Regions from separate parts of the Dactylosporangium sp. McL0621 genome, predicted to be linked through region 2. Evidence: riboswitches for the same ligand, from Rfam matches in the RefSeq annotation. Region 2 holds a riboswitch; each other region holds the start of a gene.
The links. Region 2 has a riboswitch for ZMP and ZTP ahead of glyA (serine hydroxymethyltransferase). Riboswitches for the same ligand answer to the same signal wherever they lie in the genome.

Region 1: linked by a shared signal. The riboswitch ahead of ACPPVO_RS60305 (bifunctional 5,10-methylenetetrahydrofolate dehydrogenase/5,10-methenyltetrahydrofolate cyclohydrolase) and the one ahead of glyA (serine hydroxymethyltransferase) in region 2 are both predicted to bind ZMP and ZTP.
Region 3: linked by a shared signal. The riboswitch ahead of ACPPVO_RS38825 (hypothetical protein) and the one ahead of glyA (serine hydroxymethyltransferase) in region 2 are both predicted to bind ZMP and ZTP.

What each region holds. Positions count from the first base shown of each region.
Region 1 covers NZ_CP188259.1:12,698,115-12,702,894, reverse strand. The annotation lists gene rnpA (ribonuclease P protein component) at 1-405, shown strand, start outside; partial or broken gene yidD (membrane protein insertion efficiency factor YidD) at 402-673, shown strand; gene yidC (membrane protein insertase YidC) at 685-1,743, shown strand; gene ACPPVO_RS60315 (protein jag) at 1,855-2,532, shown strand; ZMP/ZTP riboswitch at 2,603-2,685, shown strand; gene ACPPVO_RS60310 (hypothetical protein) at 2,681-3,082, opposite strand; gene ACPPVO_RS60305 (bifunctional 5,10-methylenetetrahydrofolate dehydrogenase/5,10-methenyltetrahydrofolate cyclohydrolase) at 3,081-3,941, shown strand; partial or broken gene rsmG (16S rRNA (guanine(527)-N(7))-methyltransferase RsmG) at 4,335-4,780, shown strand, end outside.
Region 2 covers NZ_CP188259.1:1,680,792-1,685,571, forward strand. The annotation lists gene ACPPVO_RS07655 (hypothetical protein) at 1-1,239, shown strand, start outside; gene glyA (serine hydroxymethyltransferase) at 1,285-2,505, opposite strand; ZMP/ZTP riboswitch at 2,524-2,610, opposite strand; gene ilvD (dihydroxy-acid dehydratase) at 2,628-4,481, opposite strand; gene ACPPVO_RS07670 (acetolactate synthase large subunit) at 4,697-4,780, shown strand, end outside.
Region 3 covers NZ_CP188259.1:8,206,306-8,211,085, forward strand. The annotation lists gene ACPPVO_RS38815 (GH25 family lysozyme) at 1-1,393, opposite strand, end outside; gene ACPPVO_RS38820 (hypothetical protein) at 1,801-2,124, shown strand; gene ACPPVO_RS38825 (hypothetical protein) at 2,128-3,141, opposite strand; ZMP/ZTP riboswitch at 3,172-3,255, opposite strand; gene ACPPVO_RS38830 (hypothetical protein) at 3,360-3,728, shown strand; gene ACPPVO_RS38835 (DUF5997 family protein) at 3,779-4,153, opposite strand; gene ACPPVO_RS38840 (LysR family transcriptional regulator substrate-binding protein) at 4,178-4,780, shown strand, end outside.

The DNA.
Region 1 (4,780 bases), 1.7 Mb from region 2:
GCCGTGGTTGTGCATCTCCTGAACCCCGGGTCGTTACGACCCGGGGTTTCCGGTGTTCCGGATCCTTCCGACTTGTCGGCTTCCGGCCGGCCGGCCTCGCCCACTTCCGGCTTGCCGACCATGCCTCCGTCTGACCTGCCGGCCTCGCCCGATTCCGGCGCAGGCTCCGCCCGCGCCGGCTTCGTGGTTTCCAAGGCCGTCGGCAACGCCGTGGTGCGCAATGCCGTGAAGCGGCGCCTGCGGCATCTGGTCCGGCCGCTCCTTGCCGACCTGCCCGCCGGCTCCGTGCTCGTCGTCCGAGCGCTGCCCGAGGCGGCGGCCCGGCCGTACGCCATCCTGCAACAAGATCTTGACGCGGCGCTGGACGCCGTGCGCCGACCGAAGAACCGAGGTGTCCGTCGATGAACGCCGGATCCCGGATCGTGGCAGCCCCCATCGTCGCGTACCGTCGTTGGATAAGCCCGGCGTTGCCGGCGCGTTGTCGGTTCTACCCGTCGTGCAGCGCTTATGCCCTGGAGGCGGTCGGCACGCACGGCGCGGTCAAGGGAATCGGCCTCGCGATCTGGCGGCTGCTGCGGTGCCACCCATTCCACCCCGGTGGGTTCGACCCGGTGCCTCCGCGCCGGGGACACTCGCCCGAGCCCGAGTCGACGTGACTGGAGCAGTGTCGTGATTAGCAAGCTGATGGGCGGGATCTACTGGCTGATCTCGAAGGTGATGCTGTTCTGGCACACCGTCTGGGACTCGATCATGCCGGATCACCGGGTGCTGGGCTCCAACTGGCAATGGGTCCTCGCGATCGTCTTCCTGGTGATCACGGTCCGGGTCGTGCTGTTCCCGATCTTCGTCAAGCAGATCAAGTCGCAGCGCGCGATGCAGGCGATCCAGCCGAAGATGAAGGAGCTGCAGGAGAAGCACAAGGGTGACCGGGAGACCCTCCAGAAGGAGGTCATGAAGCTCTACCAGGAGGAGAAGGTCAACCCGCTCATGGGCTGCCTTCCGATGTTCCTGCAGATCCCGGTGTTCATCGGCCTCCTGCATGTGCTGCGCCACCTCAAGCCCGGCACGTCGGACCACCAGATGGAGCTCTACGGCTGGACCAAGTCGGAGTTCCTCAGCGCCGTCGACGCCCGCCTCTTCGACGCCCCGATCGTCGCCAAGTTCAGCAGCAGCGCGGCCGACCTGCTGCAGATCGAGGCGAACTCGACCACGGTCAAGATCGTCGCCGCCATCCTGGTCGCGCTGATGATCACCACGACCTACCTGACGCAGCGTCAGATGATCAAGAAGACCGGCTGGAACACCGACCCGCAGCAGCGCATGATCCAGAAGTTCATGCTCTACGGCATCCCGTTCTTCACGCTGACCTCCGGTTGGTACTTCCCGATCGGCGTCATCATCTACTGGGTCACGAACAACGCCATCACGCTGGGCCAGCAGTACTGGGTGCTGCACAAGTACCCGCCGCCGGCGAGCGCGTCGTCCAGCAACGTGCCGTACAAGAGCGGCGGCGCCAAGAAGGCCACCGACGCCAAGCAGCCCAGCGGGTTCGGCGCGCTGTTCAGCAAGGCCCGCGAAGAGGCCGCCGCGCAGCAGCGGACCAACGGCAAGGCCGCGAAGGCGACCGGCGCCAAGGCCAACGGCACGGCCCCCGACGCGGCCGCACCGTCCCGGGCCCCGAAGCCCGGTGCCAAGCCGATCAACCCGAAGAAGGGTGGCGCCGCGAAGCGGCAGTCGGGTTGATGCGACCCCGCCGGGCCACCCCTCAGTCGGCCCGGCGCGGGGCGCTCCCTGTAGCAACCCACCCCTCACCGACGACCTGTGACGGCGCTTCGGCGCCCCAAACAAGCGGAGATGAGTTTCGTGACCGACACCACCAGTGATCTCGGTGCCGAGGACCTGGATCAGCACCAGCCAGCCTCGCCGTCGTCGACCAAGCCCGCGGACGCGGAGCTGGAGGACGACGACGAGGACCTCGACGAGGAGGAGGAGTCCTCGGAGGCCGAGTCCGCGGAGGCCGACGGGGCCGCGGCCAACGGCTCGGGTCGCTCGAGTACGGACCTGTTCCGCGAGAGCGAGATCGCGGCCGACTACGTCGAGGGCCTGCTCGACATCCTCGACTACGACGGCGACATCGACGAGCTCGTCGTGAGCGGCCGTCCGGTCGTCGAGGTCGTGGAGGGCGGGGACGGCTCGGGCAAGCGGCTGCAGGCTCTCGTCGGGCAGCGGGGGGCGACCCTCGAGGCGCTGCAGGAGCTGAGCCGGCTGGCCGTGTTCCGGCAGACGGGTTCGCCGAGCCGCCTGCTGCTCGACGTGGGGGGCTACCGGGCGCTGCGGCGCAAGGAGCTCGGCGCGATCGCGAAGAACGCGGCGGAGAAGGTGAAGGAGTACGGCGAGTCCGTGCGCCTGGAGCCGATGAGCGCGTTCGAGCGCAAGTGCGTGCACGACGTCATCAACGCCCTGCCCGGCGTTGAGAGCGAGTCGGAGGGCGTGGAGCCGGCGCGCCGGATCGTGGTCCGCCCGACCGCCTAGTTCTGCCTGCGTTTCCTGAACCGCCCCGGTCGCGCGACCGGGGCGGTTTGCTTTTGTCTGCTGGGGCATACTTGGGGGACGCGACTGGCGGCATCAAGGATGGGCAACCATCGGGAAGCCTCGTCGTGGGAGTCGACCGCCTGGGCTCTCACGCAGACGAGGAGCAGCGTATGCCCAACTCGCCTTCTTCCCTCTCGCCCGATTCGGCGGCCGTGACTCCCCCGGGCTCTGTATCGGAAGCGTCGGCCACTTCCGCACCTCGGGCATCAGCCACCCCCGCGTCGAGTGCGTCGGCTTCTCCCGCGTCGAGCGCGTCGGCTTCTCCCGCGTCGAGCGCGTCGGCTTCTCCCGCGTCGAGTGCGTCGGCTTCTCCCGCGTCGAGCGCGTCGGCTTCTCCCGCGTCGAGCGCGTCGGCTTCTCCTGCGTCGAGCGGGTCCGGCGGTCCCGCTTCGAGCGCGCCCGCCGCTTCTTTCTCGGCTGCGCCGGGCGGTTCCGCTGCGGGTGGCTCGGCTTCGGGCGCGGCGGCTGGATCTGCGGCGGCTCGGCCCATCGGCCCGGCCCGTCTACTGCCGGGCGCTCCGGTGGCCGAGAGCATCCTCGCCGACGTCGCCACCCGGGTCGCCGCCCACCGCGCGCGGGGCATCATCCCGTCACTCGCCACGATCCTGGTCGGCGACGACGACGCCAGCGCCGGGTACATCCGGATCAAGCAGCGCCAGGCCGCCGAGCTCGGCTTCGATTCTCCCCACGAGCACCTCCCGGCCGACGCGACCCAGGCCGACCTCCACGCCGCGATCGACCGCTTCAACGCCGACCCCGCCGTGCATGCGCTCCTGATCCAGTACCCGACGCCGAAGCACCTCGACTACGACGCTGCCCTCATGCGTGTCGACCCGGACAAGGACGTCGACGGCATGCACCCCCTGAACCTGGGGCGCCTCGCGGCCGGCATCCCCGGTCCGCTCCCCTGCACGCCCGCCGGTATCGAGGCGCTCCTGGCTCACTACGAGATTCCGGTGAGCGGCCGCGAGGTCGTCATCCTGGGCCGGGGCGCGACGCTCGGCCGGCCACTGGCGATGCTGCTGGCTCAGAAGCGACCGACCGCCAACGCGGCCGTGACCGTCGTGCACACCGGCGTGCCGGACTGGCCCCGGTACACCCTCCGCGCCGACATCCTCATCGCCGCCGCCGGCGTGCCGGGGATCATCCAGCCGGAGCACGTGAAGCCGGGGGCGGTCGTGGTTGGCGGCGGTGTGCGGTACGAGGGTCGCCGTCTCCTCCCCGACGTCGACGAGTCCTGCGACACGGTGGCGGGCGCCATCACGCCGCGAGTGGGCGGCGTCGGCCCAACGACGGTGGCCATGCTCTTCCGCAACGCGATCGAAGCCGCGGAGCGCCGTTTCACGTGAAACATGGGCCGGAGGGGTGGCCGCTGAGCCGCCCCCTGGCCTGTGTTCGAGAGTGGACCTAGCCCCGCTCACCGCTGCCTATGACGTTCCCAAAGGCCCTTGTCGCCGCCGCCCGTGGCGGCACTGCTAAGGGTCCATCTGACCGCTGGGGGGCTGCCCCCTTGGATCGCCTCCGGAGGCCGTGCCGCTGGGGGGCTGCCCCCTTGGATCGCCTCCGGAGGCCGTGCCACCGCTCGCGATCCAGATTCCGCCGGCCCTCGTTCTGCTCCGCGATCTCGCGCTTTCGTTCGCGAGCGGCCCACACCGGCCCGCACGTCGGCCGTCGTTCGCGGCCGTTTCACGTGAAACGGCCCGCGTCCCAAGCCCCCGCCCCGTACGTGGTTTGCTTGACGCATGGACGGTGCAGTACCCAGCGAGATCCTTCCCGCCGCCGAGAAAGTCTTCGGCGATCGCCTCCCCGCCGCGATTCGCTTCGCGGAGTTGCTCGTCACCGACGGGGTTGTGCGCGGGCTCATCGGGCCGCGCGAGGCGCCCCGCATCTGGGAACGGCACCTCCTGAACTGCGCCGTGGTCGCAGATCTCATTCCGACGGGTGCCTCCGTCGTCGACGTCGGGTCTGGGGCCGGTCTGCCCGGTATGGTGCTGGCAGTGGCTCGTCCCGACCTTTCCGTCACCCTGGTCGAGCCGCTCGCACGACGTACCGCATTCCTTTCCGAAGCGGTGACGGCCCTCGGGCTCGAGCGGACCACCGTGGTCCGCGCCCGCGCCGAGGAGTGTGTCGGCAAGCTCCCGCTCGCCGACGTCGTCACCGCCCGAGCCGTCGCTCCGCTCGACCGGCT
Region 2 (4,780 bases):
CCGTCGGTGGAGTGGCGGTCTGCGGGTGAGGCCGTTGACGACGTGGCTCGGGATGGGCGGGGCTCGGAACAGGGCGCGCCTGGGGATCGGCGGCGGCGTCCGGAGCGGGCGGCCTTTGCCGGCAGTCTGTTCAACGGGGACACCCCTGAGCTCGAGGCCAAGCCCCTGGACCTGCGGCGGACCTGGGACTCCGATGCGGCCTCGCGGTCGATTCGGCGGCGGGATCGGTCGCAGTCGGCGGCTGAGGGTGATGACGATGGGACCGCGGGCTGGTCCGGCGGGGGTCAGGGCGTCGGAAGCCCGCAGCCTGAGGCCTTGGACCGCGGTGGGCGTGCTGCCGAGGCGTGGGAAGCCCAGGCGGACGGTCGTGGGCCGCAGGGGTTTGGCCGGGATGGGCGTACCACCGATGCGTGGGAGACCAGGTCCGAGGGCGCCGGCCGTGGTGGGCGGGGCGCCGGGGCTTGGGAGGCCCAGAGCGAGGGCGTCGGCGCGCATGCCGATGGAGGGCGTGACGCGAACGGACCCGCCGCAAGGTGGGCGGATGAGCCGAAGCCCGCTGCCGGGTGGGGCGACAGCCCCCAACCCGCGGCGGGGTGGGGCGAGAAGCCCGAGGCGGGCTGGGGCGAGAAGCCCGAGGCGGGCTGGGGCGAGAAGCCCGAGGCCGTGAGTGGACCGGCTGCAGGGCGGACGGACAGGCCCGCGGCCGCGAACGGATCGGCCGCAGGCTGGGCGGACCCGCCGCGGCCGTCAGCGGGGTGGGGGAACGAGCCCGACGCCGCGAACGGTGCGGCCGCCGGTGGGCGGGCGGACAAGCCCGCGTCCGAAGAGGCGTGGTGGGACGCTCCCGCGGCGGCTGGGCCCGCGGCCGTTGCCGAAGGCTCCGAGAAGGTCAAGAAGTCTCGGTGGGGGCGGAACAAAGACAAGGACAAGGACCAGGGCGCCCGTGGCGTCGAGGAGCACGGCAACGAGTGGGCGACCGAGGCGACCAGTCGCTGGGATCGTGGGGCCCCCCGAAGCGAAGAGCCGGCGCAGGCCCCCCGCAGCGCGCCGGCGCAGGCCCCCCGTGGCGGGGCGGCACAGGCGCCCGCGCCGCGGAACGAGGCGGCCCGCGGAGACGGGGAGCGCATCCCTGAGCAGCGCAAGCGTGAGCTCTCCGCGTTCGAGGACCTCGCGCCGCTCGAGCTCAACCTCGATGAGGAGCCCAAGGAGAAGACCCGGCGGTTCGGGCGCCGGAAGTGAACTGAGCGAGGGCGCCCGCCGGGAACGGCGGACGCCCTCGAGGGCTCAGATCGGGTACGCCGACAGCAGGTCCCGCACCTCGCCCGCGATGGTGTCCAGGGCCTCGTCGTCCGACTTCAGGGCGGCGTCCACGGCGCGCGAGATCCAGTTGGCCACCTGGGGCATCTGGGCCTCGGTCAGGCCGCGGGTCGTCAGGGCCGGCGTGCCCAGGCGGACGCCCGAAGGGTCGAAGGGCTTGCGCGTGTCGTACGGCACGGTGTTGTAGTTCGTCTCGATGCCCGCGCGGTCCAGGGCCTTCGCGACCGGCTTGCCGCCGATGCCCTTGCCGGTGAGGTCGAGCAGGATCAGGTGGTTGTCGGTGCCGCCCGACACCAGGTCGAAGCCGCGCTCGATGAGGGCTGTGGCCAGGGCGCGGGCGTTGGCGACGACCTGCTCGGCGTACACCCGGAAGGAAGGAAGCGCCGCCTCGCCCAGTGCGACCGCGATCGCCGCGGTGGTGTGGTTGTGCGGGCCGCCCTGCAGGCCCGGGAACACGGCCTTGTCGATCGCCTTGGCGTGCTCGGCGTCGCACATGAGCATCGCGCCGCGCGGGCCGCGGAGGGTCTTGTGCGTCGTGGTCGAGATGATGCCGGCGTGGCCGACCGGGGACGGGTGCGCGCCGCCCGCGATGAGGCCGGCGATGTGCGCGATGTCGGCGACCAGCACCGCGTCGACCTCGCGGGCGATCTCGGCGAAGCGCGGGAAGTCGATCGTGCGCGGGATGGCCGTGCCGCCGGCGAAGATCAGGCGGGGGCGGGAGCGCAGGGCCAGGTCGCGGACCTCGTCGAAGTCGACGCGGCCGGTGTCGCGGCGGACGGTGTACTGCACCGGCTTGAACCACGCGCCCGTCGCCGAGACCGGCCAGCCGTGCGTGAGGTGCCCGCCCATCGGCAGCGCCATGCCCATGACGGTGTCGCCGGGCTTGGCCAGGGCCAGGTACACGGCGAGGTTCGCGGGCGAGCCCGAGTACGGCTGGACGTTGGCGTGCTCGACGCCGAACAGCGACTTCGCGCGCTCGATCGCCAGCTCCTCGATGGGGTCGATGAAGCGCTGGCCCTCGTAGTACCGCTTGCCGGGGTAGCCCTCGGAGTACTTGTTGGTCAGCACGGAGCCGGTCGCCTCGAGGACGGCCCGGGAGACGTAGTTCTCCGATGCGATCATCCGCAGGGTGTCGTGCTGGCGCTGGGTCTCGGCGCGGATCAGGTCGAACACCTGAGAGTCGTGCATGCACAGCCTCCTGATGCGACGGGGCACCCAGGCGCGCGGTGCCCGCGATCGGAAGCTCCCCGGTGGTCGGTTCCACCTTGATGTGCGCCAGTCGCGGTGACTGACGCACATCATAGTGCAATTTACGGAACCTTGCGGTAAGCGCCGTCACTCGCCGAGGTGGCCATCGATGCGTACGCCCGCAGCGCCGCCGACACCGGCCGCTCGCGGTCGAGCGGGGTGTACGGCCGCTCCCGCTTCTCCTGCGCGATCTTCCGCGCGGCCAGCGCCTCGTCGGAGACGACGAGCTGGATGGAGCGGGCCGGGATATCGATGTCGATGCGGTCGCCGTCCTCGACGAGCGCGATGAGCCCGCCGCCGGCCGCCTCGGGGCTGATGTGGCCGATCGACAGGCCCGAGGTACCGCCGGAGAAGCGCCCGTCCGTGATCAGCGCGCAGGCGCGGCCCAGGCCGCGGCCCTTGAGGAAGCTGGTGGGGTACAGCATCTCCTGCATCCCCGGGCCGCCCTTGGGGCCCTCGTACCGGATCACGACGACGTCGCCCGCGACGATCTGCTTGGCGAGGATGCCGTCGACCGCGGCCTCCTGCGACTCGAAGACCTTCGCGCGGCCGGAGAAGGTCAGGTTCTCCTCGGGCACGCCGGCCGTCTTGACCACGCAGCCCTCGGGCGCGAGGTTGCCGAAGAGGATCGCGAGGCCGCCGTCCTTCGTGTACGCGTGCTCGACGCTGCGGATGCACCCGTCGGCGCCGTCGGTGTCGAGCGTGCTCCACCGGTTCTCGGTCGAGAACGGCTCGGTGGTACGGACGCCTCCCGGCGCGGCGTGGAACAGCTCGAGCGCCTGCTGCGACGCCTTCCCGCTACGGATGTCCCACTCGTCGACCCACTCCCGGAACGTCGGGGAGTGCACCGACCAGACCGACTCGTCCAGCAGGCCACCGCGCGACAGCTCGCCCATGATCGCCGGGATGCCGCCGGCGCGGTGCACGTCCTCCATGTGGTATTTCTGCGTGTTCGGCGCGACCTTGGCCAGGCACGGCACCCGGCGCGAGACGGCGTCGATGTCGGCGACCGAGAAGTCCAGCTCGGCCTCGCGGGCGGCGGCCAGCAGGTGCAGCACGGTGTTGGTGGAGCCGCCCATCGCGACGTCCAGCGCGACCGCGTTGAAGAAGGCCGGCCGGGACGCGATCGCGCGGGGCAGCACGGAGGCGTCGTCCTGGTCGTAGTACCGCCGGCAGAGATCGACGATCAGCGAACCGGCCTTTTCGAACAGCGCCTTGCGGGCGGCGTGCGTGGCGAGCGTCGAGCCGTTGCCCGGCAGCGCCAGGCCGATCGCCTCGGTCAGGCAGTTCATGGAGTTGGCGGTGAACATGCCGGAGCACGAGCCGCACGTCGGGCAGGCGGAGCGCTCGATCTGGCCGAGCTGCTCGTCCGTGACGGACTCGTTGGCGGAGGCGATCATCGCGTCGATGAGGTCGAGCTTGGCGTCCTTCTCGTGGACGACTCCCTCGATGGCGATGGTCTTGCCGGCTTCCATGGGGCCGCCGGAGACGAAGACGGTGGGGATGTTGAGGCGGAGGGCGGCGAGCAGCATGCCGGGCGTGATTTTGTCGCAGTTGGAGATGCACACGAGGGCGTCGGCGCAGTGGGCCTGCACCATGTACTCGACGGCGTCGGCGATGAGCTCGCGGCTGGGCAGCGAGTACAGCATCCCGCCGTGGCCCATTGCGATGCCGTCGTCGACGGCGATGGTGTTGAACTCCTTGGCGACCCCACCGGCCTCGGCAACCGCGTCGGCAACGATGATGCCGAGGTTGCGGAGGTGGACGTGGCCCGGCACGAACTGCGTGAAACTGTTGGCGATGGCGACAATCGGCTTGCCGAAGTCGGAGTCGGTCATGCCGGTGGCGCGCCAGAGGGCGCGTGCGCCGGCCATGTTGCGACCAGAAGTGGAGGTCTTGGACCGCAGCTCGGGCATACCTGCGAGTCTGACACGTTCCGTATCTTGGGATAGGTTGACTCAGGCCGTGAGATGCGCCAAAGTGGGCTCATGTCGTCGAGGTCGCTCCGAGTACTTATCATCTAGCGCGCCGACGCCTGCCGTCAGCGCGCTAGCCCCCCGTGCCCCGCACGTGGGGTTTTTTCATGTCCGGAGCCTTTGCCAAGACACCTTCGAGCGAAAGTGCTAAAGCGATGACGAGACCCACGCCAGAAGTCCTCGCCCACCGGGGGCACCCGGCCCCGCCGCCGCCCGCCGCGCCGGCCGCCGACAAGAAG
Region 3 (4,780 bases), 6.2 Mb from region 2:
CCACGTCGCCGCCGCCGAGGTCGATGACGTCGTACTGCTCCCAGGCCCCGACCACGTCCCGGTTCGCGGTCAGCGTGGCCTTGTTGTTCAGGTCCGCGGTCACGATCCTGCCGTTGACGTTCGCGCGCAGGGACAGCAGCGCCGGCAGCGGAACCTTGGTGAACTTCTCCCAGGCCCCGACCGCGGCCCGGTTGGCCACCAGCCGGCCGCCGTTGTTCATGTCGGCGGTCACGTACCGGCCGTTGGCCCCCGCGAACAGGCTGATCGTGCCGTCGGTGTTGTCACCCGGCGTGAACCGCTCCCACGCCCCGACCGCGCTGCGGTTGGCCACCAGGCGCCCGCCGTTGGTGAGGTCCGCGGTCACGTACAACCCGTTGGCGCGCGAGCGCAGCGCGATGTCACCGTTGCCGGCGTTCAGGACGTCGTACCGTTCCCAGAGCCCGATCGCGTCGCGGCCGGCGGCCAGCGTGGCCGAACTGGTGAGATCGGTGCTGACGTACCGGCCGTTCGCGTTCGCCCGCAGCTCCACCGGCGGATCGTCGGCCGGGACGTCCCCCGCCAGCCGGGTCAGGGCCGCATAGTCGCCGTTGAACACATTGCGGTCATAGGTGCCGGCGGAGTTGTTCCCGCCCGCGTACTGCCAGATCGCGTACGTCGACCAGCCGCTGGGAATCACCCGCGGCCCCGTCGTGGAGCCGAAGTCGGCCACGTCCAGCGGATTGGCGCCGAACTCGGTGGAGCTGTTCGTGCACGGGTTCCACCAGTTCGGGTTCGTGTAGATCATCATGTCCCGGCCGATGCGGGCCTTCACCCGGTCCACGAAGCCGTGGATCCACGCGACCATCGCCTCCGGCGTCAGGTTCCAGCAGGCCGGGAGTTTCAGCGAGGAGTACGGCCACTCCAGGTCCAGGAACGGCACCAGCGTCTGGGAGTTGTTGCCCCACTCCGCGCGGTCCAGGAAGTAGTTCGCCTGCCCCACCGGATCGCCCAGATCCGGGCGGGCGAACGCGTAGGCGCCGGTGAGGATGCCGGCGCCCTTCGCGGAGGCGTTGTCGGCGTGGAAGTACGGATTCGTGTAATACGTGCCCTCGGTCGCCTTGACGTAGGCGAACCGGACGCCGCTTGCGGCCACGCCCGGCCAGTCGATCTGATGCACGGAATGGTCATGGCTGGACACATCGACACCCGGCTGCGAGAAGCCCGCCGGCAGCGTGCCTGCGGCCACGCCGGCGACGACGTTCGCGTGCACACCCGGCGGCATGCCGGCCTGAGCGTATCCGCCCCCGTCATCCTCGGACTGAGCCGACGCGCCCCCCAACCCGAGCGCCAGCACGCCACAGGCGACGAGCAACGTGGCCGCGGCCAGCCTGGACACCGGAAACCGTAACGACATGCCGGAGAATGTACGCACGAACGCGTAACCGCGTTGCCCCCAGGCAACCCCACACCATCAATGTCACATGCCGACGACCGGTACACACAAGACGGGAATGGCCGAAGGGACAACGCAGGGCTGGCACATCGGACGAGCAGCGCCATCCGATACGCCAATTGCTCCAGCCCCTGCCATCCGCGAGGCGGCCCTGCTCGCGGTCGCGAACAATCACGAACGTCGACCGGTGTGGGTCAGGCCGCGGTCCGGGGTGGGATTTGGCCCCGTCGGCGTCGGCGCTCGAAGCGGATGCGGGCGCGTTCGGAAGGGCCGTCGTCGCGTGGGGCCAGGTCCGGCCGATCGGACGGCCAGGTTGCCGGAAGAGGCCGGTGCCGGAGCCGGGGCGGGACGGCCTAAGATCGGCGGCGATGTCGCCTCGCTTCCTCCAGTCGCTGCTCGGCGTCGCGGTCGCCATTGTCGGTAACGGGCTCGCCGACGCCGCGGCGTTCGTTGTCATGCGCTCGCACGGTGACGGGCTGGGGTGTGGGTCGTCGCTCGACCCCAGCGGGCGGTTCGAGCTGCTCACCGCGCTGATTCTCACGTACGGCATCGCCCAGCTCGTGCTGCTCGGCGCCGCGTTCGGGCTGTCGTGGCTGGCCAAGCCGCCGCCGGGGTACTGGGCGGCGCTGCGCGCGGGCTGGGCGGTACTCGCCCTGTTGTCCGTACTGTCCATGTTCTACCCGGGGTGCTGAACCTCAGTGGCGGAACAGGCGCAGGGCGGTGTGGGTCACGGTGATGCCATGGCGCTCGGCGGCCGCGGCGATCTGCGCTGAGCGGGCGGCGCCGCCGGGCTCGGCGATGTGGCGCACGCCGTAGCGGGCCGCCTCGGTGATGTTGTCCTCGAACGGCAGGGCGCCGTCCGAGGCGAGGCTGACGTCCTGCAGGGGTACCGGCGGATCCAGTGTGGCCGCACGAGCCAGGTGGGCGGTGACGCGCTCCTGAGCCGACGGCAGCGGCTCGACCGGGGCGAAGCGGCGGCGGTGCCACAGCTCGGCCTTCGCGCCGGCCAGGCGGATGCCGTCGACCCTCGACTGCTGGCCCGCGGCCACGCCCAGGGTCGCGCCGCCGCGGGCCAGGACGACAGCGTTCGACTGGGTGTAGCGGGCCGTGGCCAACGCCAGGCGCAGGTCCGGGGTGAGGCCCCCGGGCAGCGGGGCGTCGTCGCGGCGCTGGACGAAGCGCAGGCCGTAGAGCTCGCGCACCTCCTCCGGCGGCGGCACGAACGCCGGGTCGGCCTCGAGCACCAGGTAGGTTCCGCGCTTCTTCGCGGCCAGCACGGCCACGGCGCCGGGCTCGTAGCCGGGGGCGATGATGCCGTCGCTGACCACGGTGCGCAGCAGTGCGGCGAGGCCGGCGGTGACCGGGGCGGAGACCGCAACGACGTCGCCGTAGGAGCTCTTCGGGTCGGTGTCGCGGGCCCGGGCGTAGGCGCGGGTCACCGCGTCGGCGGCCGGGTCGACGCCGAACAGCGCGGCAGTCACCGGGTCGAGCGGGCCGGCGAGGGCGGCCCCGGCCGGTGAGACGTGCTTGAAGGAAGCGGCGGCGACGGTACCGCCGGCCGCGAGCTCCCGCACCAGCGGCCAGGCGGTGACGGCGTCGAGCAGGTTCAGGTACGACGGCCGCCCGTGCACGACCGTGAACGGCGGCGCGTGCAGGGCGGTGACGGCGGCGGGGATCTGCTGGGGGTTCATGCCGTAACGCAGGTGCACGCGGGCCTCCAGGGCGGCGACGGTTCGCGTCGCGGATGCCCAGGCGGTCGGCGGCCGACGTCGGCGCGCCCGGTCCCCGGTGGTGCCCCACCCTCGCCAGTCCCGGCCGCGCGCCCAGCCTAGCGGAGGGGTGTCGGGCCGCCGACAGCTCCCGTATCGAGACCGTGCGTAGTCGCTCCGTCACTCGAAAGGTCGAACGTGGAAAGAAGGAGCACGACATGCGACGGGTACTTCGAGGACTGGTGGCCGCACTCGCGCTGATCGGCGGCGGGCTGGCGGTCGATGCCGCGCCGGCCGCGGCCGACCTGCCGTACGGGCCGTACACCTGCAAGAGCGGGTACGTGTGGCGGGAGGCGGTGCCCGGCGACTACGTGTGCGTCCTGCCCTCGCAGCGCACGACCACCCAGGGCGAGAACGCGCTCGGCCCGTCCCGCCGGCAGCCGGGCGGCGGGGCCTGGGGGCCGGACACCTGCGCGTCGGGCTTCGTGTGGCGCGAGTCGCGGCCGTCGGACCACGTGTGCGTGCCGCCGGCGAGCCGGGCCCGGGTCCGGGCACCGGCCTCGTCAGCAGCACGAGCGGCGAGCTGACCGCGCCCTGGTGCTGATGCCGGCGGGCGGGGACCGGTGGGCCGCCCGGCCTACCGGTCCCCGCGCTCGGACAGGCGGCGCTGCTCGCGGCGGACCTCGGCGTACGACTCGCGCTCGCGGACCAGCCACTCCGGCGGGGCCGCGTTGAGCTCGGCGATCTCGGCCGTGGTCAGCGCCTCGGTCACCCCGCCGCGGGCCAGGCCGCTGTTGGACACCCGCAGCCGCGCGGCGATCACGCTGCGCGGGTGCGGGCCCTCGCGGCGCAGCTCGACCAGCCACGGCGGCGGGTTGCGCTGCAGCTCGTCGAGCTCGTCGCGGGACACCAGGCCCTCCTGGAACTCCTGCGGGGTCGCCGGCAGGTACACGTCGAGCTTCTGCGCGGCGGTCGCGGGCTTCATGGTCTGGGTCTGTCTCGGCTTGCTCACCGCGCAAGGGTAGCGTGAACGCCCGTGACCTTTCGCCTGCTCGTGGTGCCCGGCGTCGTCATCGACCGCTGGCGGGACACCTGGGCCCAGCGGCGGCCGGAGACGCCGCTCGAGCTCGTCCCCGTCGAGGCCGCCGAGGCGCAGGAGCGGCTCGCCGAAACCGGCCACGCCGCGCTGCTGCGGCTGCCGGTCGACAAGGGCCGCAACCACGCGATTCCGTTGTACACCGAGCAGAGCGTCGTGCTCGCCCACCGCGACCACGCCCTGCACGCCGCCGACGAGCTGACCCTGGCCGAGCTGTACGAGCTCGGCGAGCCGCTGCTGCACCCGCTCGACGACGTGCTGGCGTGGGCGTCGCCGCCGCCGGACCGCGGGGTGGAGCGGCCGGAGACGACGGCGGCGGCGGTCGAGTGGGTCGCGGCCGAGGCCGGGCTGCTCGTGGTGCCGCAGTCGCTCGCCCGGCTGTACCACCGCCGCGACGTGAAGTACAAGCCGGTCACCGACGCCCCGGACTCCTCGGTCGCCCTGGCCTGGCCGATCGACGGGCACTCGGAGCTGGTCGAGGAGATGATCGGCATCGTGCGCGGGCGCACCGTGAACAGCAGCCGGGGGCAGGCCCCGGCGGCG